4 regions of the Sporosarcina sp. P12(2017) genome follow, and region 1 is predicted to be linked to each of the others. Evidence: riboswitches for the same ligand, from Rfam matches in the RefSeq annotation. Region 1 holds a riboswitch; each other region holds the start of a gene.

What was found. Region 1 has a riboswitch for S-adenosylmethionine ahead of CSV80_RS08275 (O-acetylhomoserine aminocarboxypropyltransferase/cysteine synthase family protein). Riboswitches for the same ligand answer to the same signal wherever they lie in the genome.
Region 2: it holds a riboswitch for S-adenosylmethionine, as region 1 does, so the genes downstream of both, CSV80_RS10730 (methionine biosynthesis PLP-dependent protein) here and CSV80_RS08275 (O-acetylhomoserine aminocarboxypropyltransferase/cysteine synthase family protein) in region 1, are expected to answer to the same signal.
Region 3: it holds a riboswitch for S-adenosylmethionine, as region 1 does, so the genes downstream of both, metA (homoserine O-acetyltransferase MetA) here and CSV80_RS08275 (O-acetylhomoserine aminocarboxypropyltransferase/cysteine synthase family protein) in region 1, are expected to answer to the same signal.
Region 4: it holds a riboswitch for S-adenosylmethionine, as region 1 does, so the genes downstream of both, CSV80_RS10240 (methionine ABC transporter ATP-binding protein) here and CSV80_RS08275 (O-acetylhomoserine aminocarboxypropyltransferase/cysteine synthase family protein) in region 1, are expected to answer to the same signal.

Annotation. Positions count from the first base shown of each region.
Region 1 covers NZ_PDYL01000008.1:100,085-104,299, reverse strand. Annotated here, with positions in the region: gene CSV80_RS08280 (glycine betaine uptake BCCT transporter) at 1-1,124, shown strand, start outside; gene CSV80_RS08275 (O-acetylhomoserine aminocarboxypropyltransferase/cysteine synthase family protein) at 1,167-2,447, opposite strand; SAM riboswitch class I at 2,608-2,711, opposite strand; gene CSV80_RS08270 (sulfite exporter TauE/SafE family protein) at 2,972-3,748, opposite strand; gene CSV80_RS08265 (sulfurtransferase TusA family protein) at 3,806-4,033, opposite strand; gene CSV80_RS08260 (MBL fold metallo-hydrolase) at 4,091-4,215, opposite strand, start outside.
Region 2 covers NZ_PDYL01000011.1:115,544-119,758, forward strand. Annotated here, with positions in the region: gene CSV80_RS10720 (hypothetical protein) at 118-300, shown strand; gene CSV80_RS10725 (glucose 1-dehydrogenase) at 388-1,149, opposite strand; gene CSV80_RS10730 (methionine biosynthesis PLP-dependent protein) at 1,297-2,427, opposite strand; SAM riboswitch class I at 2,507-2,607, opposite strand; gene CSV80_RS10735 (DMT family transporter) at 2,763-3,098, shown strand; gene CSV80_RS10740 (DMT family transporter) at 3,101-3,415, shown strand; gene CSV80_RS10745 (methylated-DNA--[protein]-cysteine S-methyltransferase) at 3,421-3,948, shown strand; gene CSV80_RS10750 (FadR/GntR family transcriptional regulator) at 3,954-4,215, shown strand, end outside.
Region 3 covers NZ_PDYL01000022.1:42,017-46,231, forward strand. Annotated here, with positions in the region: gene serA (phosphoglycerate dehydrogenase) at 1-847, opposite strand, end outside; T-box leader at 981-1,206, opposite strand; gene CSV80_RS15525 (thioredoxin family protein) at 1,463-1,777, shown strand; gene CSV80_RS15530 (AbrB/MazE/SpoVT family DNA-binding domain-containing protein) at 1,901-2,170, opposite strand; SAM riboswitch class I at 2,321-2,427, shown strand; gene metA (homoserine O-acetyltransferase MetA) at 2,520-3,428, shown strand; gene CSV80_RS15540 (YetF domain-containing protein) at 3,495-4,199, shown strand.
Region 4 covers NZ_PDYL01000011.1:19,420-23,634, reverse strand. Annotated here, with positions in the region: gene CSV80_RS10245 (methionine ABC transporter permease) at 1-634, opposite strand, end outside; gene CSV80_RS10240 (methionine ABC transporter ATP-binding protein) at 627-1,640, opposite strand; SAM riboswitch class I at 1,760-1,871, opposite strand; gene CSV80_RS10235 (pyridoxal phosphate-dependent aminotransferase) at 2,101-3,267, shown strand; gene CSV80_RS10230 (tRNA dihydrouridine synthase) at 3,359-4,215, opposite strand, start outside.

The DNA of each region.
Region 1 (4,215 bases):
AAGAAGCGTATAAAGAAGCGATGCGTTCAACATTTTTCCATTGGGGCTTCCACGCATGGGCTATATATGGTATGACCGCTTTAGCGCTAGCATACTTCCAGTTCCGCAAAGGTCAACCTGGTTTAATTTCCGCTACACTTCGTCCGATTTTCGGTGATCGCGTAGAAGGCAAACTTGGAACTGTAATCGATGTCTTTGCAGTTTTTGCTACTGTTTTTGGCGTCGCCACATCACTCGGATTTGGAGCAGTCCAAATTAACGCTGGTTTGAATTACTTATTTGGTGTTCCGATCGGTTTCTGGTCTCAGTTTATTATCATTGCGATCGTTACTGTATTATTCCTACTATCCGCTTGGAGCGGTCTCGGAAAAGGGATTCGTATTTTATCGAATACAAATATGGTATTAGCTCTTACACTGTTGGTCTTTATCATTGCACTCGGTCCAACATTGCTGATTTTCAATATGTTCACTGATTCTATCGGTGGATATTTAGAAAACCTCATTCGTATGAGTTTCCGCACAGCACCACTTACGCCTGAAAACCGTTCATGGTTGAATGACTGGACACTATTCTACTGGTCTTGGTGGATAGCTTGGTCACCATTCGTTGGAATGTTCATTGCCCGCGTTTCAAAAGGAAGAACGATTCGCGAATTCATGATCGGCGTGCTCGTTGTACCGACTGTATTGAGTATGATTTGGTTCTCAGCGTTTGGTACGACAGCTATTGAAACACAAAAAGCAGGTATTATCGATTTAGCATCTACGGCAACAGAATTGACGATTTTTGAGATGTTTAGTGGATTACCTTGGTCATTCGTCATTTCAATTGTCGCGGTTTTGCTGATTACTTCATTCTTCATTACATCAGCGGATTCGGCTACATTCGTACTTGGTATGCAGTCATCATATGGCTCATTGACTCCACCTAATAACTTGAAGGTCGTCTGGGGTGTCATTCAGTCCGCCATCGCGATTATTCTATTGTATGTTGGTGGTTTGGACGCACTTCAAAATGTTATCATCATAGCCGCCTTACCTTTCTCCATCATACTGATCATGATGGTCACTTCGCTATTCAAATCTTTGAAGGAAGAGCGAAGAAAAATTAAACGAAAATAAAAAATGAACACTGCGCACATGCGTAGTGTTCATTTTTTTGTATTAGTTTGCGGCTTTTTCGATTGCTTGTTTCAAATCTGCGATAATATCGTCTACTGACTCCAACCCCACAGACAAGCGGATTAGCTCTTCGCTGACACCTGAGTTTTTTAAATCTTCCACAGACAACTGCTGATGAGTAGTAGATGCCGGATGAATGATTAATGACTTTGCATCTCCCACATTCGCTACGTGAGACCAAATTTCTACATTATCGATTACTTGTCTTCCTGCATCGCGTCCACCTTTGATACCAAATACAATAATTGAGCCATAACCATTTTTCAAATGTTTATTTGCTAATTCCGCTGTTGGATGATCTTCTAGACCCGTATACGTTACCCACTCTACTGCCGGATGATCTTGCAAGAATGCCGCGACTTTTTGTGCATTTTCATTATGGCGTGGCACGCGTAAATGAAGTGTTTCTAAACCTTGCAACAAGTTGAATGCACTGTCCGGCGACAAGCACGGGCCGAAGTCTCTTAGCAATTGCACGCGCAGTTTCGTTGCGAAAGCTGCAGCAGCCGTGTCGATTCCATAACGTAAGCCATTGTACGTTTCATCCGGCTCTGTAAAGCCTGGGAACTTACCTTGTGTCCAGTCGAATTTCCCTGCATCCACAGCTACACCACCGATGGTCGTACCGTGTCCGCCGATCCATTTTGTTGCTGAGTGGATGACTACGTCCGCCCCGTACTCGATTGGATTTGATCCATATGGAGATGGGAATGTATTGTCTACTAGCAATGGGATGCCATTTTCATGTGCAATGTTCGCGACAGCTTCCACGTCCAGCACTTGCAAGCTTGGGTTACCGATTGTTTCTGCAAACAATGCTTTCGTTTTATCCGTAATAGCTGCTTCAAAGTTCTTTGGATCAGATGCGTCAACAAATTTCACTGTGATCCCGTAGCGCGGTAATGTAACGGCGAATAAATTGTATGTACCACCGTAAAGATTACTCGCTGCAACGATTTCATCGCCTGCTTCGGCAATATTCATAATAGAGAATGCAATTGCCGCCATTCCCGAAGACAACGCAACTGCTGCTGTTCCGCCTTCTAGCTGTGCGACACGCTCTTCGAAGACAGCTACTGTCGGGTTCGTAATTCTTGTATAGATATTGCCTGCTTCTTTTAAGCCAAATAAGTTTTGTGCGTGTTCTGTGTCTCTGAATACATAAGAAGTCGTACGATGAATCGGTAAAGCCCGTGAGCCTGTTTCCGGATCCGGTTTTTGCCCTCCGTGTAATAGTATCGTTTCTGGCTGTAAATTCGTCATAACCATTCCCCTTTTTCATGTATTGATGGAACACCGAAACGCCCCAAATATCTTCCCTCTGGGACTAGACAAGAAAAACGCAGGAGTGAGATTCCCTCGATATATATAGAAAAAGCCCATCTTCCATAATAAGAAGAGGGCTCTGCTTTCGCTCATTCCTCCCTTATCTTCCAAACTGCTGAGAGTTTGTAGGAAGTAGCACCTTTGCTTTCGCCGGTTGCCGGGCATCACAGGGCCTAATCCCTCCGCCGCTCTTGATAAGAGTGTGTCTATTCGTTTTCCATCGTTGAAAAATAGTATACGGCTATTCCTAGTCTATTGCAAGAATTTAATAGAATGTTTCGAAATTAGCATTACTTTCAATATGTTGAATTGAAAGTAAGAGGGAAGAAAGCACTGTAAATCGACGTTACGGGAGCCATCCACAAACGCCGTAGTGAGTTTAATGAAGTTTCTACTTGCGACTCCATTCGAAAAACCGCCAGCACATGTTCAGTGAACGATGTGCTGGCGATTGTGCTTGTTTAAAATATGTCCCACCATATTTTTACGGCGGAGGCCATGATTAGCGCGGCTAGAATGCTTTGTAATACTTTGGTGTTTACTTTACGACTGACTTTTACACCGATCGGAGCCGCGATGATGCTTGCGGCGATCATGATGAGAGCCGGTCCATAGGGTACTTGCCCTGTTAAGAGCTTGCCTGATGCTGAGCCTACTGATGACAATAACGTAATCGCGAGTGATGTAGCGATTGTAACGCGTGTAGGAATTTTTAGTATCACGAGCATAATCGGTACCATAATGAATGCACCACCAGCTCCGACAATCCCAGCTGCCAAGCCGACAATAAAGGCAGCACTAGAAGCAACGAAGCGATTGAATGTAATCTCATCAACCGGCTGATCGTCAAGACCCTTTTTCGGAATAAACATCATAATTGCCGCCATAACGGCTAGAATACCATAGATAATGTTGACCGTAGCTTCTGATAGCATACTAGAACCGGCGCCGCCGATCACACTACCGACTAATACACTGATTCCCATATAGAGGACAAGTGGCTTCAAGATTAGATTACTCTTTCTATACGCTAAAACTCCTGAAAGTGATGCAAAGAACACTTCAACTGCAGTAATTCCAGAAACTTCATGTGGTGTAAACGCAGCAAAACCCAGTAGTGCAGGGATAAATAGCAACATTGGATATTTAACAATTGCGCCGCCAATTCCCATCATACCAGAAAGGAACGAGCCGACGAATCCAATGAGGAAGATCGTGATAATAAATGGAATGGTCATGATGTTCTCCCTTCTTCCTAATGAAAGAGGGAGACAGCAATTCCCTCTATCCGTAGTTTACCCTTTTTGGATCCAGAATTTAAAGACATCGGACTCTTGTTGCTGATCTTTGATTTCATGATTACCAGAAGCCGCCCATGCAGTCAGATCGGATACTGATCCTTTGTCAGTCGTATGAATTTCAAGAATATCTCCTGCTTGCAAGTCCTTCATGGCTTTCTTTGCACGTACGATCGGCATTGGACATGCCAGGCCTTTTGCGTCTAAAAATGTTGTTGTACTCATATATATCTTCTCCTTTTAATTTGTTTTTTTGTTTTCACTACAAATTCAACTAAATAGTTACCGTACCGCACAGCGATTTGGGCCAATTTCCATCTCGCGTTGCGTTTCTTCATCAGGCTCAATTTTCCCCATATTCATCTGGCGAATTTCCTGATATGCATTTGGCTGTGGAGGCAAGTTAT
Region 2 (4,215 bases), on a different contig from region 1:
TCGTTGAAAAAGATTCTCAATTGTACTTGAAAAAGGTTCTCAATGAGAGTATGCTAAAAGCAACGAATAAATCGGAAAGACGATCGCGTCTTACAAATGAAAGGTCGGGGATCTAACATGTATAAGATTGTTGCGTTGGCGGTAGTAGCAGGGATTGCATTAGGTGCAGCAGCTGGATTTTCCTTTGGAAGTAAAGAACTGACAGGTATGTTCGCCGGATTGGCGGCACTTGCGTTTATCGCAGCACCGGCAGCGGTCGTCTATGCAAGTGAAAAGAAAAAATGGCATCAAGCTCACTAATACAAAAAAGCATCCAAAATTTTGGATGCTTTTTTGTATGAATGTAATCAAATATTTCCAAGTCTTATTTCTACGAGAGATTAAATCTCAATATGCAGACCATCCATTGTCAGCTTCCATGATGACACCGTTAACATAAGAGGATTCATCTGATGCAAGGAATAGTGCAATGTTTGCGATCTCTTCCTTTGTTCCAGGACGGCTCATCATATTTACGCCTCTTAGAGCTTGTTTCATGCCGAATTCATCTGGTTGAGTTAGGCTGTTTGTAATATTAGTTGGGATTTGTGCTGGTGCAATTGCGTTACAGCGGATGTTTAAGGGACCGTATTGAGAAGCGACACTTTTTGTCATCCCTGCCACCGCGTGTTTTGATGCGGTGTAAGCCAGACCACCTCGACCACCTGTCACCGCTGAGATAGAAGCCATGTTGACGATCACGCCTGCTTTTTTCTCTTCGAAAATAGTTAATGCTTTACGAGTTGCACGCATGACACCTGTTGTGTTGATCGCTAATACTTTGTCCCATATCTCATCCGTAACTGTAGCTGCAGCGTACATATTGTCCATAATACCGGCATTGTTCACTAGAATATCCAGTGTGCCGAATTGCTCCACTGCTGTATCAGTCATTCTTTGTACATCTTCTTCCACCGTGACATTGGTCTTAACTGCCAGCGCTTGACCGCCAGCATTTTTAATCGTCTGGACAGTTTCTTCTGCACCTTCCATATTCATATCTGCGATGATAAGCTTCGCACCTTCACGGGCATAGAGCTCAGCAATTTCTCGTCCAATTCCAGACCCGGCGCCAGTTACTACTGCTACTTTATTTTCTAAACGATTCAACAATCTCGCCTCCAATAATAAATGTATGTTCTTTTTCAGTATATACTTTAACATCTAACTATTGAAGGGTTTAGCATCTTTTCTTTAACTACAAAAAAACTCGAACTGCCATAGTGTAACTGACGGTTCGAGTTGTGCGGTTTATTATTATTGAATTTTTACGCCTTCTACTATTTCTTTTGCAGCATAAAGAGCTTGTTTTACATCAGCAATCAAATCATCTACATCTTCTACACCAACAGAGAAGCGTAGCAAACGATCATCCACTCCACGGCGATTACGTTCTTCTAATGGGATATCCATATGCGTCTGTGTAGTCGGATACGTGATGAAGCTTTCCACACCGCCCAAACTCTCGGCAAATGAAATGAGGTTCATGTTTTCAAGGAATGGTCCTACCCATTCACTATTCTGTACTCGGAATGACAACATACCACCGATTCCAGCGTAGAGCACGTCGACAATGAGAGGTTCTTGTTCTAAATAAGATACCATCGCTTTTGCATTTGCGTCATGCTGTTTCATGCGTAAATGTAATGTTTTCAGACCGCGTACGACAAGCCATGAATCAAGAGGGGACAATGTAGCCCCAATCGCATTATGGTTAGTAAATAGACGTTCGCATAATTCCTCACCCTTTGCGACGACTAAACCTGCTAGTACGTCATTATGTCCACCGATATATTTCGTTGCGCTATGAATGACGATATCTGCGCCTTCTTCAATAGGTCGCTGGAAATAGGGTGTTAGGAATGTATTATCGACAATTAGCAATAAGCCATGCTTTTTCGCCAATTCTGCATACGTCCTAATTGCTATGTTTTGCATTAATGGGTTTGTAGGCGTTTCTAAGAAAATCGCTTTTGTACGATCAGTAATCGCTTGCTCAACTTCTGAAACATCATCGAACGATAAGTATCGCGTCTTAACATTGTACGTCTCTTCATATTGATTAAATAAACGATAGGTGCCGCCATATAAGTCTTCAGGTGCCAGTAGTTCTGAACCTGTCTTAAATAAGGATAAAATTAGTTGAATGGCTGCCATTCCGGAACTACACGCAAATCCTTGATCACCGGATTCCAAGTTCGCGATACCATCCTCTAAGATAGAACGCGTAGGATTTTTTGTTCGTGTGTAATCATATCCCGTCGATTTCCCTAGACCTTCATGGTGGTACGCTGTAGACAAGTAAATAGGCGTATTGACTGCTCCGGTTTTCTCATCACTGTGGTTCCCGAGTTGTACTAATCTGGTTTCTAATCCATTGTTTGTCATGAATATCCATCCCCCCAGCAAAATAAAAAAGAACCTCTTCTTTTCGAATAGGCCCTCGAACATACAAGTGTATACAGTATTCTCATCTTCAAGGTGGTGTCACCCTTGGAATTAGCACCGTGCCTGAGGCTGGTTGCTGAGACATCGCTGGGCCTATCCCTCCGTCTCTCTCGATAAGAATATTCACAATATAGGAAAAACTGTTGACGGATTTATTCTATCATGCGGATATACTAGAAGCAAGCTTCCTTTTATCGTCATCGGCTGATTTTTTGTTATTGCAAAAGATTTGCTATACTTATAGAGCTATTCATGACAGAAAGGAGATATTTAATTTGGCTTGGAGTTATGTCGCCCTAGCGGCTGTTATAGAGATTTTCTGGGTAGTCGGTCTCCGTTACTCTGAAACGGCAATTCAATGGACTGGAACAGGTGTGGCCATTGTATTAAGCTTTTATTTCATTATCAAGGCATGCGAAAAATTACCTTCAGGCACGGTGTATGCAGTCTTTACCGGGTCGGGAGCCGCGGCAATCCTTTTGGTGGATATATTCGTCTTTCAAGCAGGTTTCACGTGGGTTACGCTGACTTTTATCGGATTAATTGTCATCGGGGTAGTTGGCATCAAGTTGACTACAGATGAACAAGTAGATACTGAAGGAGGTGGCTGACGATGGCTTGGGTGTACTTGGCTATTGCCAGTCTCGGTGAGATTTTTGGTGTGGTAAGCATCAATTACTATTTACAAAAACGTTCTATTAAAAGATTGTTACTCATTGTCGGGATATTTGGTTTCGGCTTTGTTTTCCTGTCTCTTGCTATGCGTGAAATTCAGATGAGTACAGCCTACGCAGTATGGACCGGTTTAGGAGCAGCTGGAGCTGTATTGATGGGGATTTTGATATTCAAAGAATCTGCTAGCGTCAAACGCCTTTTCTTTTTATCGCTCATTATTCTCGGTGCTGTTGGCTTAAAATTATTCGGATAAAGGGAGTGGACACACTGGTTTATTGGACACGATTTAATTTCGACGGGTGGTCAGTAATACTAGCTGCTACAGAAAAGGGACTTTGCTACGTGGGGCTAGCCGAAAATAGTTTAGAACAACCGAAGGATTGGGCTAAGCGATTTGATAATGAAGGATTAAAGGAAGACGAAACAAAGCTTGAAGTCTATAGCAATCAGCTCAAAGGGTATTTTTCGGGGAGGACTAACGATCTTTTAGCGCTGCCTCTTGATTTAAAGGGAACACCATTTCAACTGCAAGTATGGGAAACGCTACAACAGATACCCTATGGTGAAGTCGTAACCTATTCAGAAATTGCAGAACAAATAGGAAAAGCATCAGCTGTTCGCGCTGTAGCATCTGCAATAGGCAAGAATCCTGTATTGATCGTGGTGCCTTGTCACCGTGTGATTGCAAAGAGTGGAGGATTGTCAGGCTATCGAGATGGGAAAGAGCATAAAAGGAACCTGCTGCAACTGGAGAAATCGCGCTTGATAAGTGATAGGACGGAGTGAGCAACATGAAATATAAGCAGATTAAACCGAAGAAAATATATGAAGAAGTGGCGGATAGTTTATTGGGTTCTATTCAGTCTGGAGAGTTAAAGCCAGGTGATAAATTGGATTCTGTGCAGCAACTGGCTGAAAACTTTACTGTTGGCAGATCAACAATTCGCGAAGCCTTATCAACATTACGTGCTAGAGGGCTTATCGAAATGCGACAAGGAGAGGGGACATATGTCAAGGAATTCTCACCCGTCGATATGATCTTCCCGTTACAGA
Region 3 (4,215 bases), on a different contig from region 1:
CTCCCAAGTGTGGAGTCGCAATTACTTCAGGTAATGTCAATAATTTGTGGTCGAGGAATGGCTCTTCTTCGAATACGTCCAATGCTGCACCCGCCACTTTACCAGCAACGATTGCATCGTATAGAGCATCTTCGTCAATAATTCCACCGCGTGCACAGTTGATAATTTGTACGCCGTCTTTCATTTTCTCAAATGCTTCTTTGTTGATCATTCTACGGGTTTCTTTAAGTAAAGGTGTGTGAACTGTAATGAAGTCTGCTACTTCGAGCACTTCATCTACTGTTCCAATTTCAATACCCAATTTCTTTGCAACATCTTCTGTTAGGTACGGGTCATATGCTACTACATTCATGCGTTGTCCTCTTGCGCGTCTTGCAACTTCAGCACCAATACGACCGAGCCCGATGATTCCTAAAGTTTTGTCTTTCAATTCCACACCAAGGAATGATTTTCTATCCCATTTATTATTTTTCAACGAGTTGAAAGCTTGAGGAATTTTGCGTGCCATAGACATCATCATTGCGACTGTGTGCTCAGCTGCAGAGTTTGTGTTGCCGTCCGGAGCATTGACAACGATAATTCCTTTTTCGGTAGCTGCGTCCAAATCGATATTATCGACACCTACACCAGCACGACCGATGATCTTTAATTGATCAGCTGCTTCCAACAATTCTTTTGTAACTGTTGTCTGACTACGTACTAGTAGTGCGTCGAAATCTTTAATACGCTCTTTCAGCTGATCTGGTGTCATGTCCGTTTCCATTACAATTTCAAAACCTTCTGCTTGTCGTAATGGGAAAATTCCGTCCTCGCTAAGTGGGTCACTAATAAGTATTTTAAAAGCCATGATATTCATTCTCTCCTTCGATAGTTTGTAGTGGGTGTTTTTGTAGAAACTAGGTGCAGTCGTTCGTATATGTATGTTGCGCGCTACCCCCCTTATAGGTAAAATAAAAAAGCCTTCCATCCCTTACGTATAAGTAAGGGGCGAAAAGCTCGATAAACTAACGCGGTACCACCCTTGTTTGCTGCAATTGCAGCCTTCATTCAGGATGCGTAACGTGCATGTGACGGATCAGCCTACTAAAAAAGTTCAGCTAATCAATTCAGAAGTGCCCCCAACCTCAGAATTTGCTGACTTTCACCTTTGCATCAGCTCTCTGGAAAATCCTTTTTAGGAAGGTATCTCTTCGTCAAAATTGTTTAACAACTATTAATTTAGAACTAATCATAACACGTCAAAAACTATTGTCAATTGCTTTTCTCGAAAATCCGAAAAACAGTTAAATGCGAACGTAATTATTGAATTATTTGTGAACGTTCGTGTTTGGGGAGTTAATTATAAAAAAACATCTTTAATTGAACTGAGTGAAAGGAATTTGCTTAAGTCGTCTAAAGAGAAGAAGTACAGATAAAAGTGTTATAGTGAGCTTATACTATTCGTAAAGAGGAGTGTTGGAAATTGAAAAAATTAGAATCTCTAGAGCAATTTGAGCAACTTAAACAGGAAGAAAGAGTAATTTTCTTATTCACTGCAGACTGGTGTCCAGATTGTAGAGTGATTGAACCATTCTTACCTACACTAGAAATTGAGTTTGCAGAGTATGAGTTCATCTCGGTTGATCGTGATGAATTTATAGAGCTTTGCAGTCAGTTGGATATATTCGGTATTCCTAGTTTTGTGGCATTTAGCGAAGGAACAGAAAAAGGTCGTTTGGTAAGTAAGAATCGTAAAACTAAAGAAGAGATTGAGGAGTTTATTAATAGTTTAACGTAATGCAATAATTCTCTATGAGTGGATCAAGAGACAATTAAACAAAAGGACTGAAGACAACTGTAACTGTTGTTTTCGGTCCTTTTTTATAAGAAAAGATTTTACAATAGTTCTTATATATTTGTATTATGTGAAATCTTTCAGTTGCTCTATAAGGATTTTTGCGCCTCGTGGACTGATGTATAGACCGTTCGACAATTGCTTGTTTTCATCCATCACATCGCCGGTGATAAAACATGCTCTGTTGACCTGATATTTTCTCAATATAATTCTGTCATCCTCTACGAAAATTTCGATAGGGTCACCTTGATCGATCGACATAGAATTCCGAAGTTCTTTCGGAATGACAATCCTGCCGAGATGATCAACTTTACGAACTATACCTAAAGATTTCATAAGCTCCTCCTCGAAGAAAAGTAGTTGGTAATTTCTATTATACACAAAAATAGACCATCTACAATTTACAAAACTAAAATGCGCAGAACAATTTGACAATTCTGCTATACAATTAAATTATTAATGCTATAATAGTCAGTAATTAAATATTTCTTATCAAGAGAAGCTGAGGGAATTGGCCTGATGAAGCTTCAGCAACCTCTGTGCATACAGGAAGGTGCTACCTCCAACAAGATTGTTGTCTTGAGAGATAAGAACGGTGAACAGTCAACCCTCATTTTCTTATCTAATAGAAATGAGGGTTTTTTGTATAGAAATAGTAATAATAGAACGTTAAGGGGGAAATAGTATGCCGATTAATATACCGAAACATCTACCAGCAGGAGAATTATTGAAAGAAGAGAAAATCTTTATTATGGATGAAGAACGTGCCACAACACAGGATATCCGTCCAATCAATATTTTGATTTTGAACTTGATGCCAGAAAAAGAGAAGACTGAGTTACAATTGCTTCGATTGCTTGGAAATACACCATTACAAGTGAATGTCACATTCCTCAATACAGCATCCTATGTTTCAAAAAACGTCAGTCAGACTCATTTAGAAACCTTCTATACTACTTTTGAACATGTTAAAGCTCGTCGTTTTGACGGTATGATCATCACAGGTGCGCCAATCGAACTTTTACAATTTGAAGATGTAGTCTATTGGAAAGAGTTAGAAGAGATCATGGAATGGACAAAAACGAACGTTACATCAGTGCTCCATATTTGCTGGGGGGCACAAGCGGCCCTTTATCATCATTACGGAATTGACAAGTTCGAGTTGTCAAAGAAATGTTTTGGAGTGTTTTCACATGATATTACCGATCCGACAGTGAACTTGGCACGCGGATTCAATGATGTATTTGTAGCGCCACACTCACGCCATACGGGGGTTTCATTAGAAGAAATAAAGAGTCATCCCGATTTGACTCTACTTTCTGCTTCTGAAGAGGCAGGTGCATTCATTGTGATCTCAAATGATGCAAAGCATATTATGGTAACTGGACATTTAGAATACGATGCACATACCTTGGGGGATGAATATGCTCGCGATGTAGAAAAAGGTGCTGATATTGACATTCCTGTAAATTATTATCCGAATGATGATCCATCAAAAGAACCTATGAATACTTGGCGTTCCCACACGCATTTATTATTCTCTAATTGGCTCAATTACTATGTCTACCAAAAAACTCCTTACAACTGGAGTTAAAAGAATTGCAGTATAAATTTCTATAGTTTGCACATACTCCGACTACTGGAGGTGTATGCAGTGAACATAGATGAATTTTGGGAATTGGCTTTTTGGGAAATGACTTTACGAACGGTGATTTCATTTATTGTACTGTTGATCTTAGCGCGCTTCATGGGGAAGAAACAAGTGTCTCAGCTGACTTTCTTTCATTATGTAACAGGCATAACGATTGGTTCGATTGCAGCCAACTTGGCGGGAGAGTCTGAAACACCTTTCTTAAATGGCTTATATGGAATGGTTTTATGGGCAGTGTTAACGATTATTGCTAACTTTTTATCATTCAAATCCATCAAACTTCGCGTATTACTCGATGATAAACCGATAATTGTCATTCAAAATGGAAAAATCCTAGAAGGTTCCATGCGTAAATTACGGTTGAGTTTCAATGATTTAAATATGTTGCTACGAGAGCAGTCGGTATTTTCGATGAAGGATGTCAATTACGCGATATTCGAAACGAATGGTAATTTGAGTGTCATGCTAAATACGGGCGAGAAATATGCGACAAAGAAAGATGTCAAAGCTCCATCACCAACGCCAAAATATATTCCGACTGAAATTATTACTAATGGGAAAGTAGAAGAGAAAAGTATGCGAGAACTTCAATTGACCGATACTTGGCTAACAGAACAATTAAAAAAGCAGGGGATTTCTAAGCCTGAGCATGTTCTCTATGCAGAAATTCAGACAGATGGTAGTTTATATATTAATACATTAAAATCGACTTAACGTGGAGAGCTCTGAC
Region 4 (4,215 bases), on a different contig from region 1:
CACCAAATTGAATCAACTGCACGAGCACTATTAAAATGGCGACGGTGACTAGCATAATACTATCATCATATCTGTAATAGCCAAAACGAATGGCTAAGTCCCCAATTCCGCCTCCGCCAACAAATCCAGCCATTGCTGAATAGGCAACTAAGTTAATTAGTGTCAGTGTAAGTCCTTGGATAATACTCGACTTTGATTCAGGTAATAACACATTCCAAATAATCATCCATGGCGAAGCACCCGTTGAAATTGCAGCCTCTATAACCCCTTTGTCTATTTCACGCATGGATGTTTCAACGATCCTAGCAAAGAAAGGAATAGCTGCCACGGAAAGCGACACACTTGCAGCTGCCGGTCCAATCGTATTTCCAACAATCAGTTTCGTCAGAGGTATTAGGGCTACAAGTAGTATGATGAATGGGATGGATCGAATAATATTAACGAAAAACCCAACTACTGAATTTATTGCACGGTTCTCTAAAAATAACCCTTTATCTGTTGTAAATAACAGAACCCCGAGTGGCAATCCAATAATCAGTGCAATTGTAAGCGAGATGCCGATCATATAAAGTGTTTCACCAAATGCTTTTGTAATATCCGGCATGAGTTCCATGATGTGAGATAGATCAAACATGTTGTCGGATCACCTCCACTTGTGCATTTTGTTCGAGTATGTATGCAATCGCCTGCTCTACTTCGTCACGCTCACCTTGCAATTCCATTAAGAAAATCCCAAGTGCTCGTTCTTGAATATATTCAATCGACCCATGCAGGAAGTTTCCTTTCACTCTATACTTCTGCATAGTATCGGAAATCACACCCTCCATGGCTACTTCACCTTTAAAAGTGATTTTTATCAGTGTACCAGCCAAGGTGGACATGACGGTATCCGGGATTTCATACGACACTACACTACTAATAAACTCCTTCGTCAAAGGTTGAACTGGGTTAGAAAAGATGTCATACACTTGTCCTTCTTCAATGACTTTTCCGTCTTGCATAATCGCCATGCGATCACAAATTTCTTTTACGACATTCATCTCATGCGTAATTAACACAATGGTGATATTCAATTCTTTATTGATCTTTTTCAACAATCGTAAAATGGACATTGTTGTATTAGGATCCAGTGCAGATGTCGCTTCATCACAAAGCAAAACGGATGGATTATTAGCTAGGGCTCTCGCAATACCAACGCGTTGCTTCTGTCCTCCGCTCAACTGCGCAGGATATACATTGCGTTTATCGGATAGCCCCACCATTTCAAGAAGTTCCATTACACGTGCCTCTTTTTTGTTTGACGACATTTTTGCTGCTTGTAAAGCAAATGCGATATTTTCGAAAATCGTCTTTTGGCTAATTAAATAAAAGTGCTGAAAAATCATTCCGATTTTTAAGCGCGCCTGCCGAAGTTGTACCCCTGATAGTTTCGTTAAATTTACATCATCAATTAAGATCGTGCCGCTCGTTGGTGTCTCCAACAAATTCAAACAGCGTATGAGAGAACTTTTTCCCGCACCTGAATAACCGACAATACCAAATATTTCTCCAGTCTCGATGTCTAGTGATACATCATCTACACCTTTTACCACTTTTTCTTTTGTCTGATAGACTTTAGACAAATGTTGAATTTGGATCATCTTCTCACTTCTTTCTACATTCAAGTAAATAATCGTTATAAATAGTAAGTTTTTAAAACTTCTTTCTAAATAAAAAAATCTTTCATTTTTCTAAATGAAAGAAGTACTGAAATACACTCAGCTTATCTCTCAGATGGAAAACCATGCTGTAGGATTTGGCACCTTCCTTGTTTCATTCAAGGGGTTGCTGGACTTCATCGGGCCTCTTCCCTCAGTCGCTCATGATAAGAGATTACTATTAAATTATATGCGTAAAACATATACTAATCTGAATTTACAAAACTGTCAAGGCGAATAACAACAAGTCAGCAGAATATCCGACTCATTCTATCAACATTACTTTCTTTTGCCTAATCTTCGCAATCATCTGGAATCGAATGTCCAACCTTCTATTGAAAAGTCTAGTATGATCTATGTATACTTAACGCAAATACCCTATCAAAGAAAGAAGGAATAGACTATGGCTTTATCTAACCGATTACAAAATCTCCCTCCGCATTTCTTTACGTTATTATTAAATAAAATAGAAAAGGCTATGGATGAAGGCAGAGATGTAATTAATCTCGGACGCGGAAATCCTGATCAGCCAACACCTCCCCATATTATTAAAGCATTGCAAGAAGCCGTTGAAGATCCAGCGACACACGGCTACTCTCCATTTAGAGGAACACTTGCTTTAAAACAAGCTGTGGCTGAATACTATCAGCGTGAATATGATGTCACGATTGACCCTGAAACAGAAGTCGCGGTTCTCGGTGGCACGAAAATAGGTGTCGTAGAACTTCCTTTAGCTATTATGAATGAAGGAGACTTATTATTACTGCCAGACCCTGGTTATCCTGACTACTTATCAGGTGTGAGCTTAGCGGGTATTCGATATGATACGATGCCACTACGTAAGGAGAATGAATTTCTTCCTGATTACGATAAACTAACAGATGTTCAGAAAAAAGATGCCAAACTAATGTACTTAAACTATCCAAGTAATCCAACAGGCGTCACAGCAACTCCCGAGTTTTATAAAAAAACTGTGGCGTTTGCCAAAGAAAATCAGATTGCCGTCTTACAAGATTTTGCGTATGGTGGAATTGGTTTTGAAGGCCAGAAACCGATTAGCTTTTTACAAACTGAGGGGTCAAAGGAAGTCGGCATTGAAATGCTGTCCCTTTCTAAAAGGTATAATATGGCAGGCTGGCGAGTAGGGTTTGCAGTCGGTAACTCTGAAATAATAGAAGCATTAAATGTATTGCAAGACCACTTATTCACTAGCATTTTCCCGGCAGTTCAACGTGCCGCAATTGAAGCATTGACAGGTCCTCAACAATGCGTTGAAGAATTAGTTGCGCTCTATGAAGGACGCCTGACAGTATTGCTAACGGAATGTGAGCGCATCGGTTGGGACGTCACGGCTCCTACTGGCTCATTTTTCGCTTGGCTACCTGTCCCAGAAGGCTTTACAAGCGAATCCTTCGCTGATTTATTACTGGATAAAGCAGACGTCGCAGTATCACCAGGAAATGGATTTGGTGTTCACGGAGAAGGATATATTCGTGTCGGGTTGTTGGAAAGTGAAGAACGCTTGCAAGAAGCGATTCGCCGTATTGAAAAGCTTGGTTTATTTAAGTAAGAAAAGTAATTCTACACTACATCAATTACACAAAAAGCCTCCTTGCTCATACCAGTATTTCTGGTATGGCAAGGAGGCTTTTTAGAATCTATTAATCGAGTTCTACAGTATCCAGTAACGCTCGTACTTCGTCTGTCGTATTCGTACTCATCAATTCATTTCGAAGTTCAGCGGCTCCACGGAACCCTTTAATGTAAATCTTAAAGAATCGACGTAGCGGTTTAAATAGTCGCGGTTCGAGCTCTGTAGAATATTTATCAAAAAGATCCAGATGTAAACGCAAAAGATCTAGCAATTCTCTATGATCATGCTCTTTCTTCTCTTTTTCAAAGGCAAATGGATTGTTGAAAATACCGCGTCCAATCATAACCCCATCCACACCATACTTCTCCACAAGCTCCAGGCCCATTTGACGATCGAGAATATCACCATTGATCGTCAACAGCGTATTAGGCGCTATTTCATCACGAAGCTTCTTGATTTCCGGAATCAATTCCCAATGTGCATTGCCATTGCTCATTTCCTTGCGGGTACGGAGATGGATTGACAAGTTCGCGATATCTTGCTCCAGTACATGTCTGAGCCATGTATGCCATTCTTCTATATCTGTATAGCCAAGACGCGTCTTGACACTGACAGGTAATCCGCCAGCTTTTGCCGCTTGAATAATTGCCGCAGCGGTTTCAGGATGGTTAATCAAACCACTACCTTTTCCTTTTGTTGCAACGTTTGGCACAGGACATCCCATATTAATATCCAATCCTTTAAAACCAAGTTCCGCCATCCCAATACTCATCTCGCGGAAATGTTCAGGCTTATCTCCCCAAATGTGAGCGACGATTGGCTGTTCGTCTTCTGTAAACGCCAAACGTCCCCGCACGCTAAAGATTCCCTCTGGATGACAAAAGCTTTCCGTATTGGTAAATTCGGTAAAGAATACATCCGGAC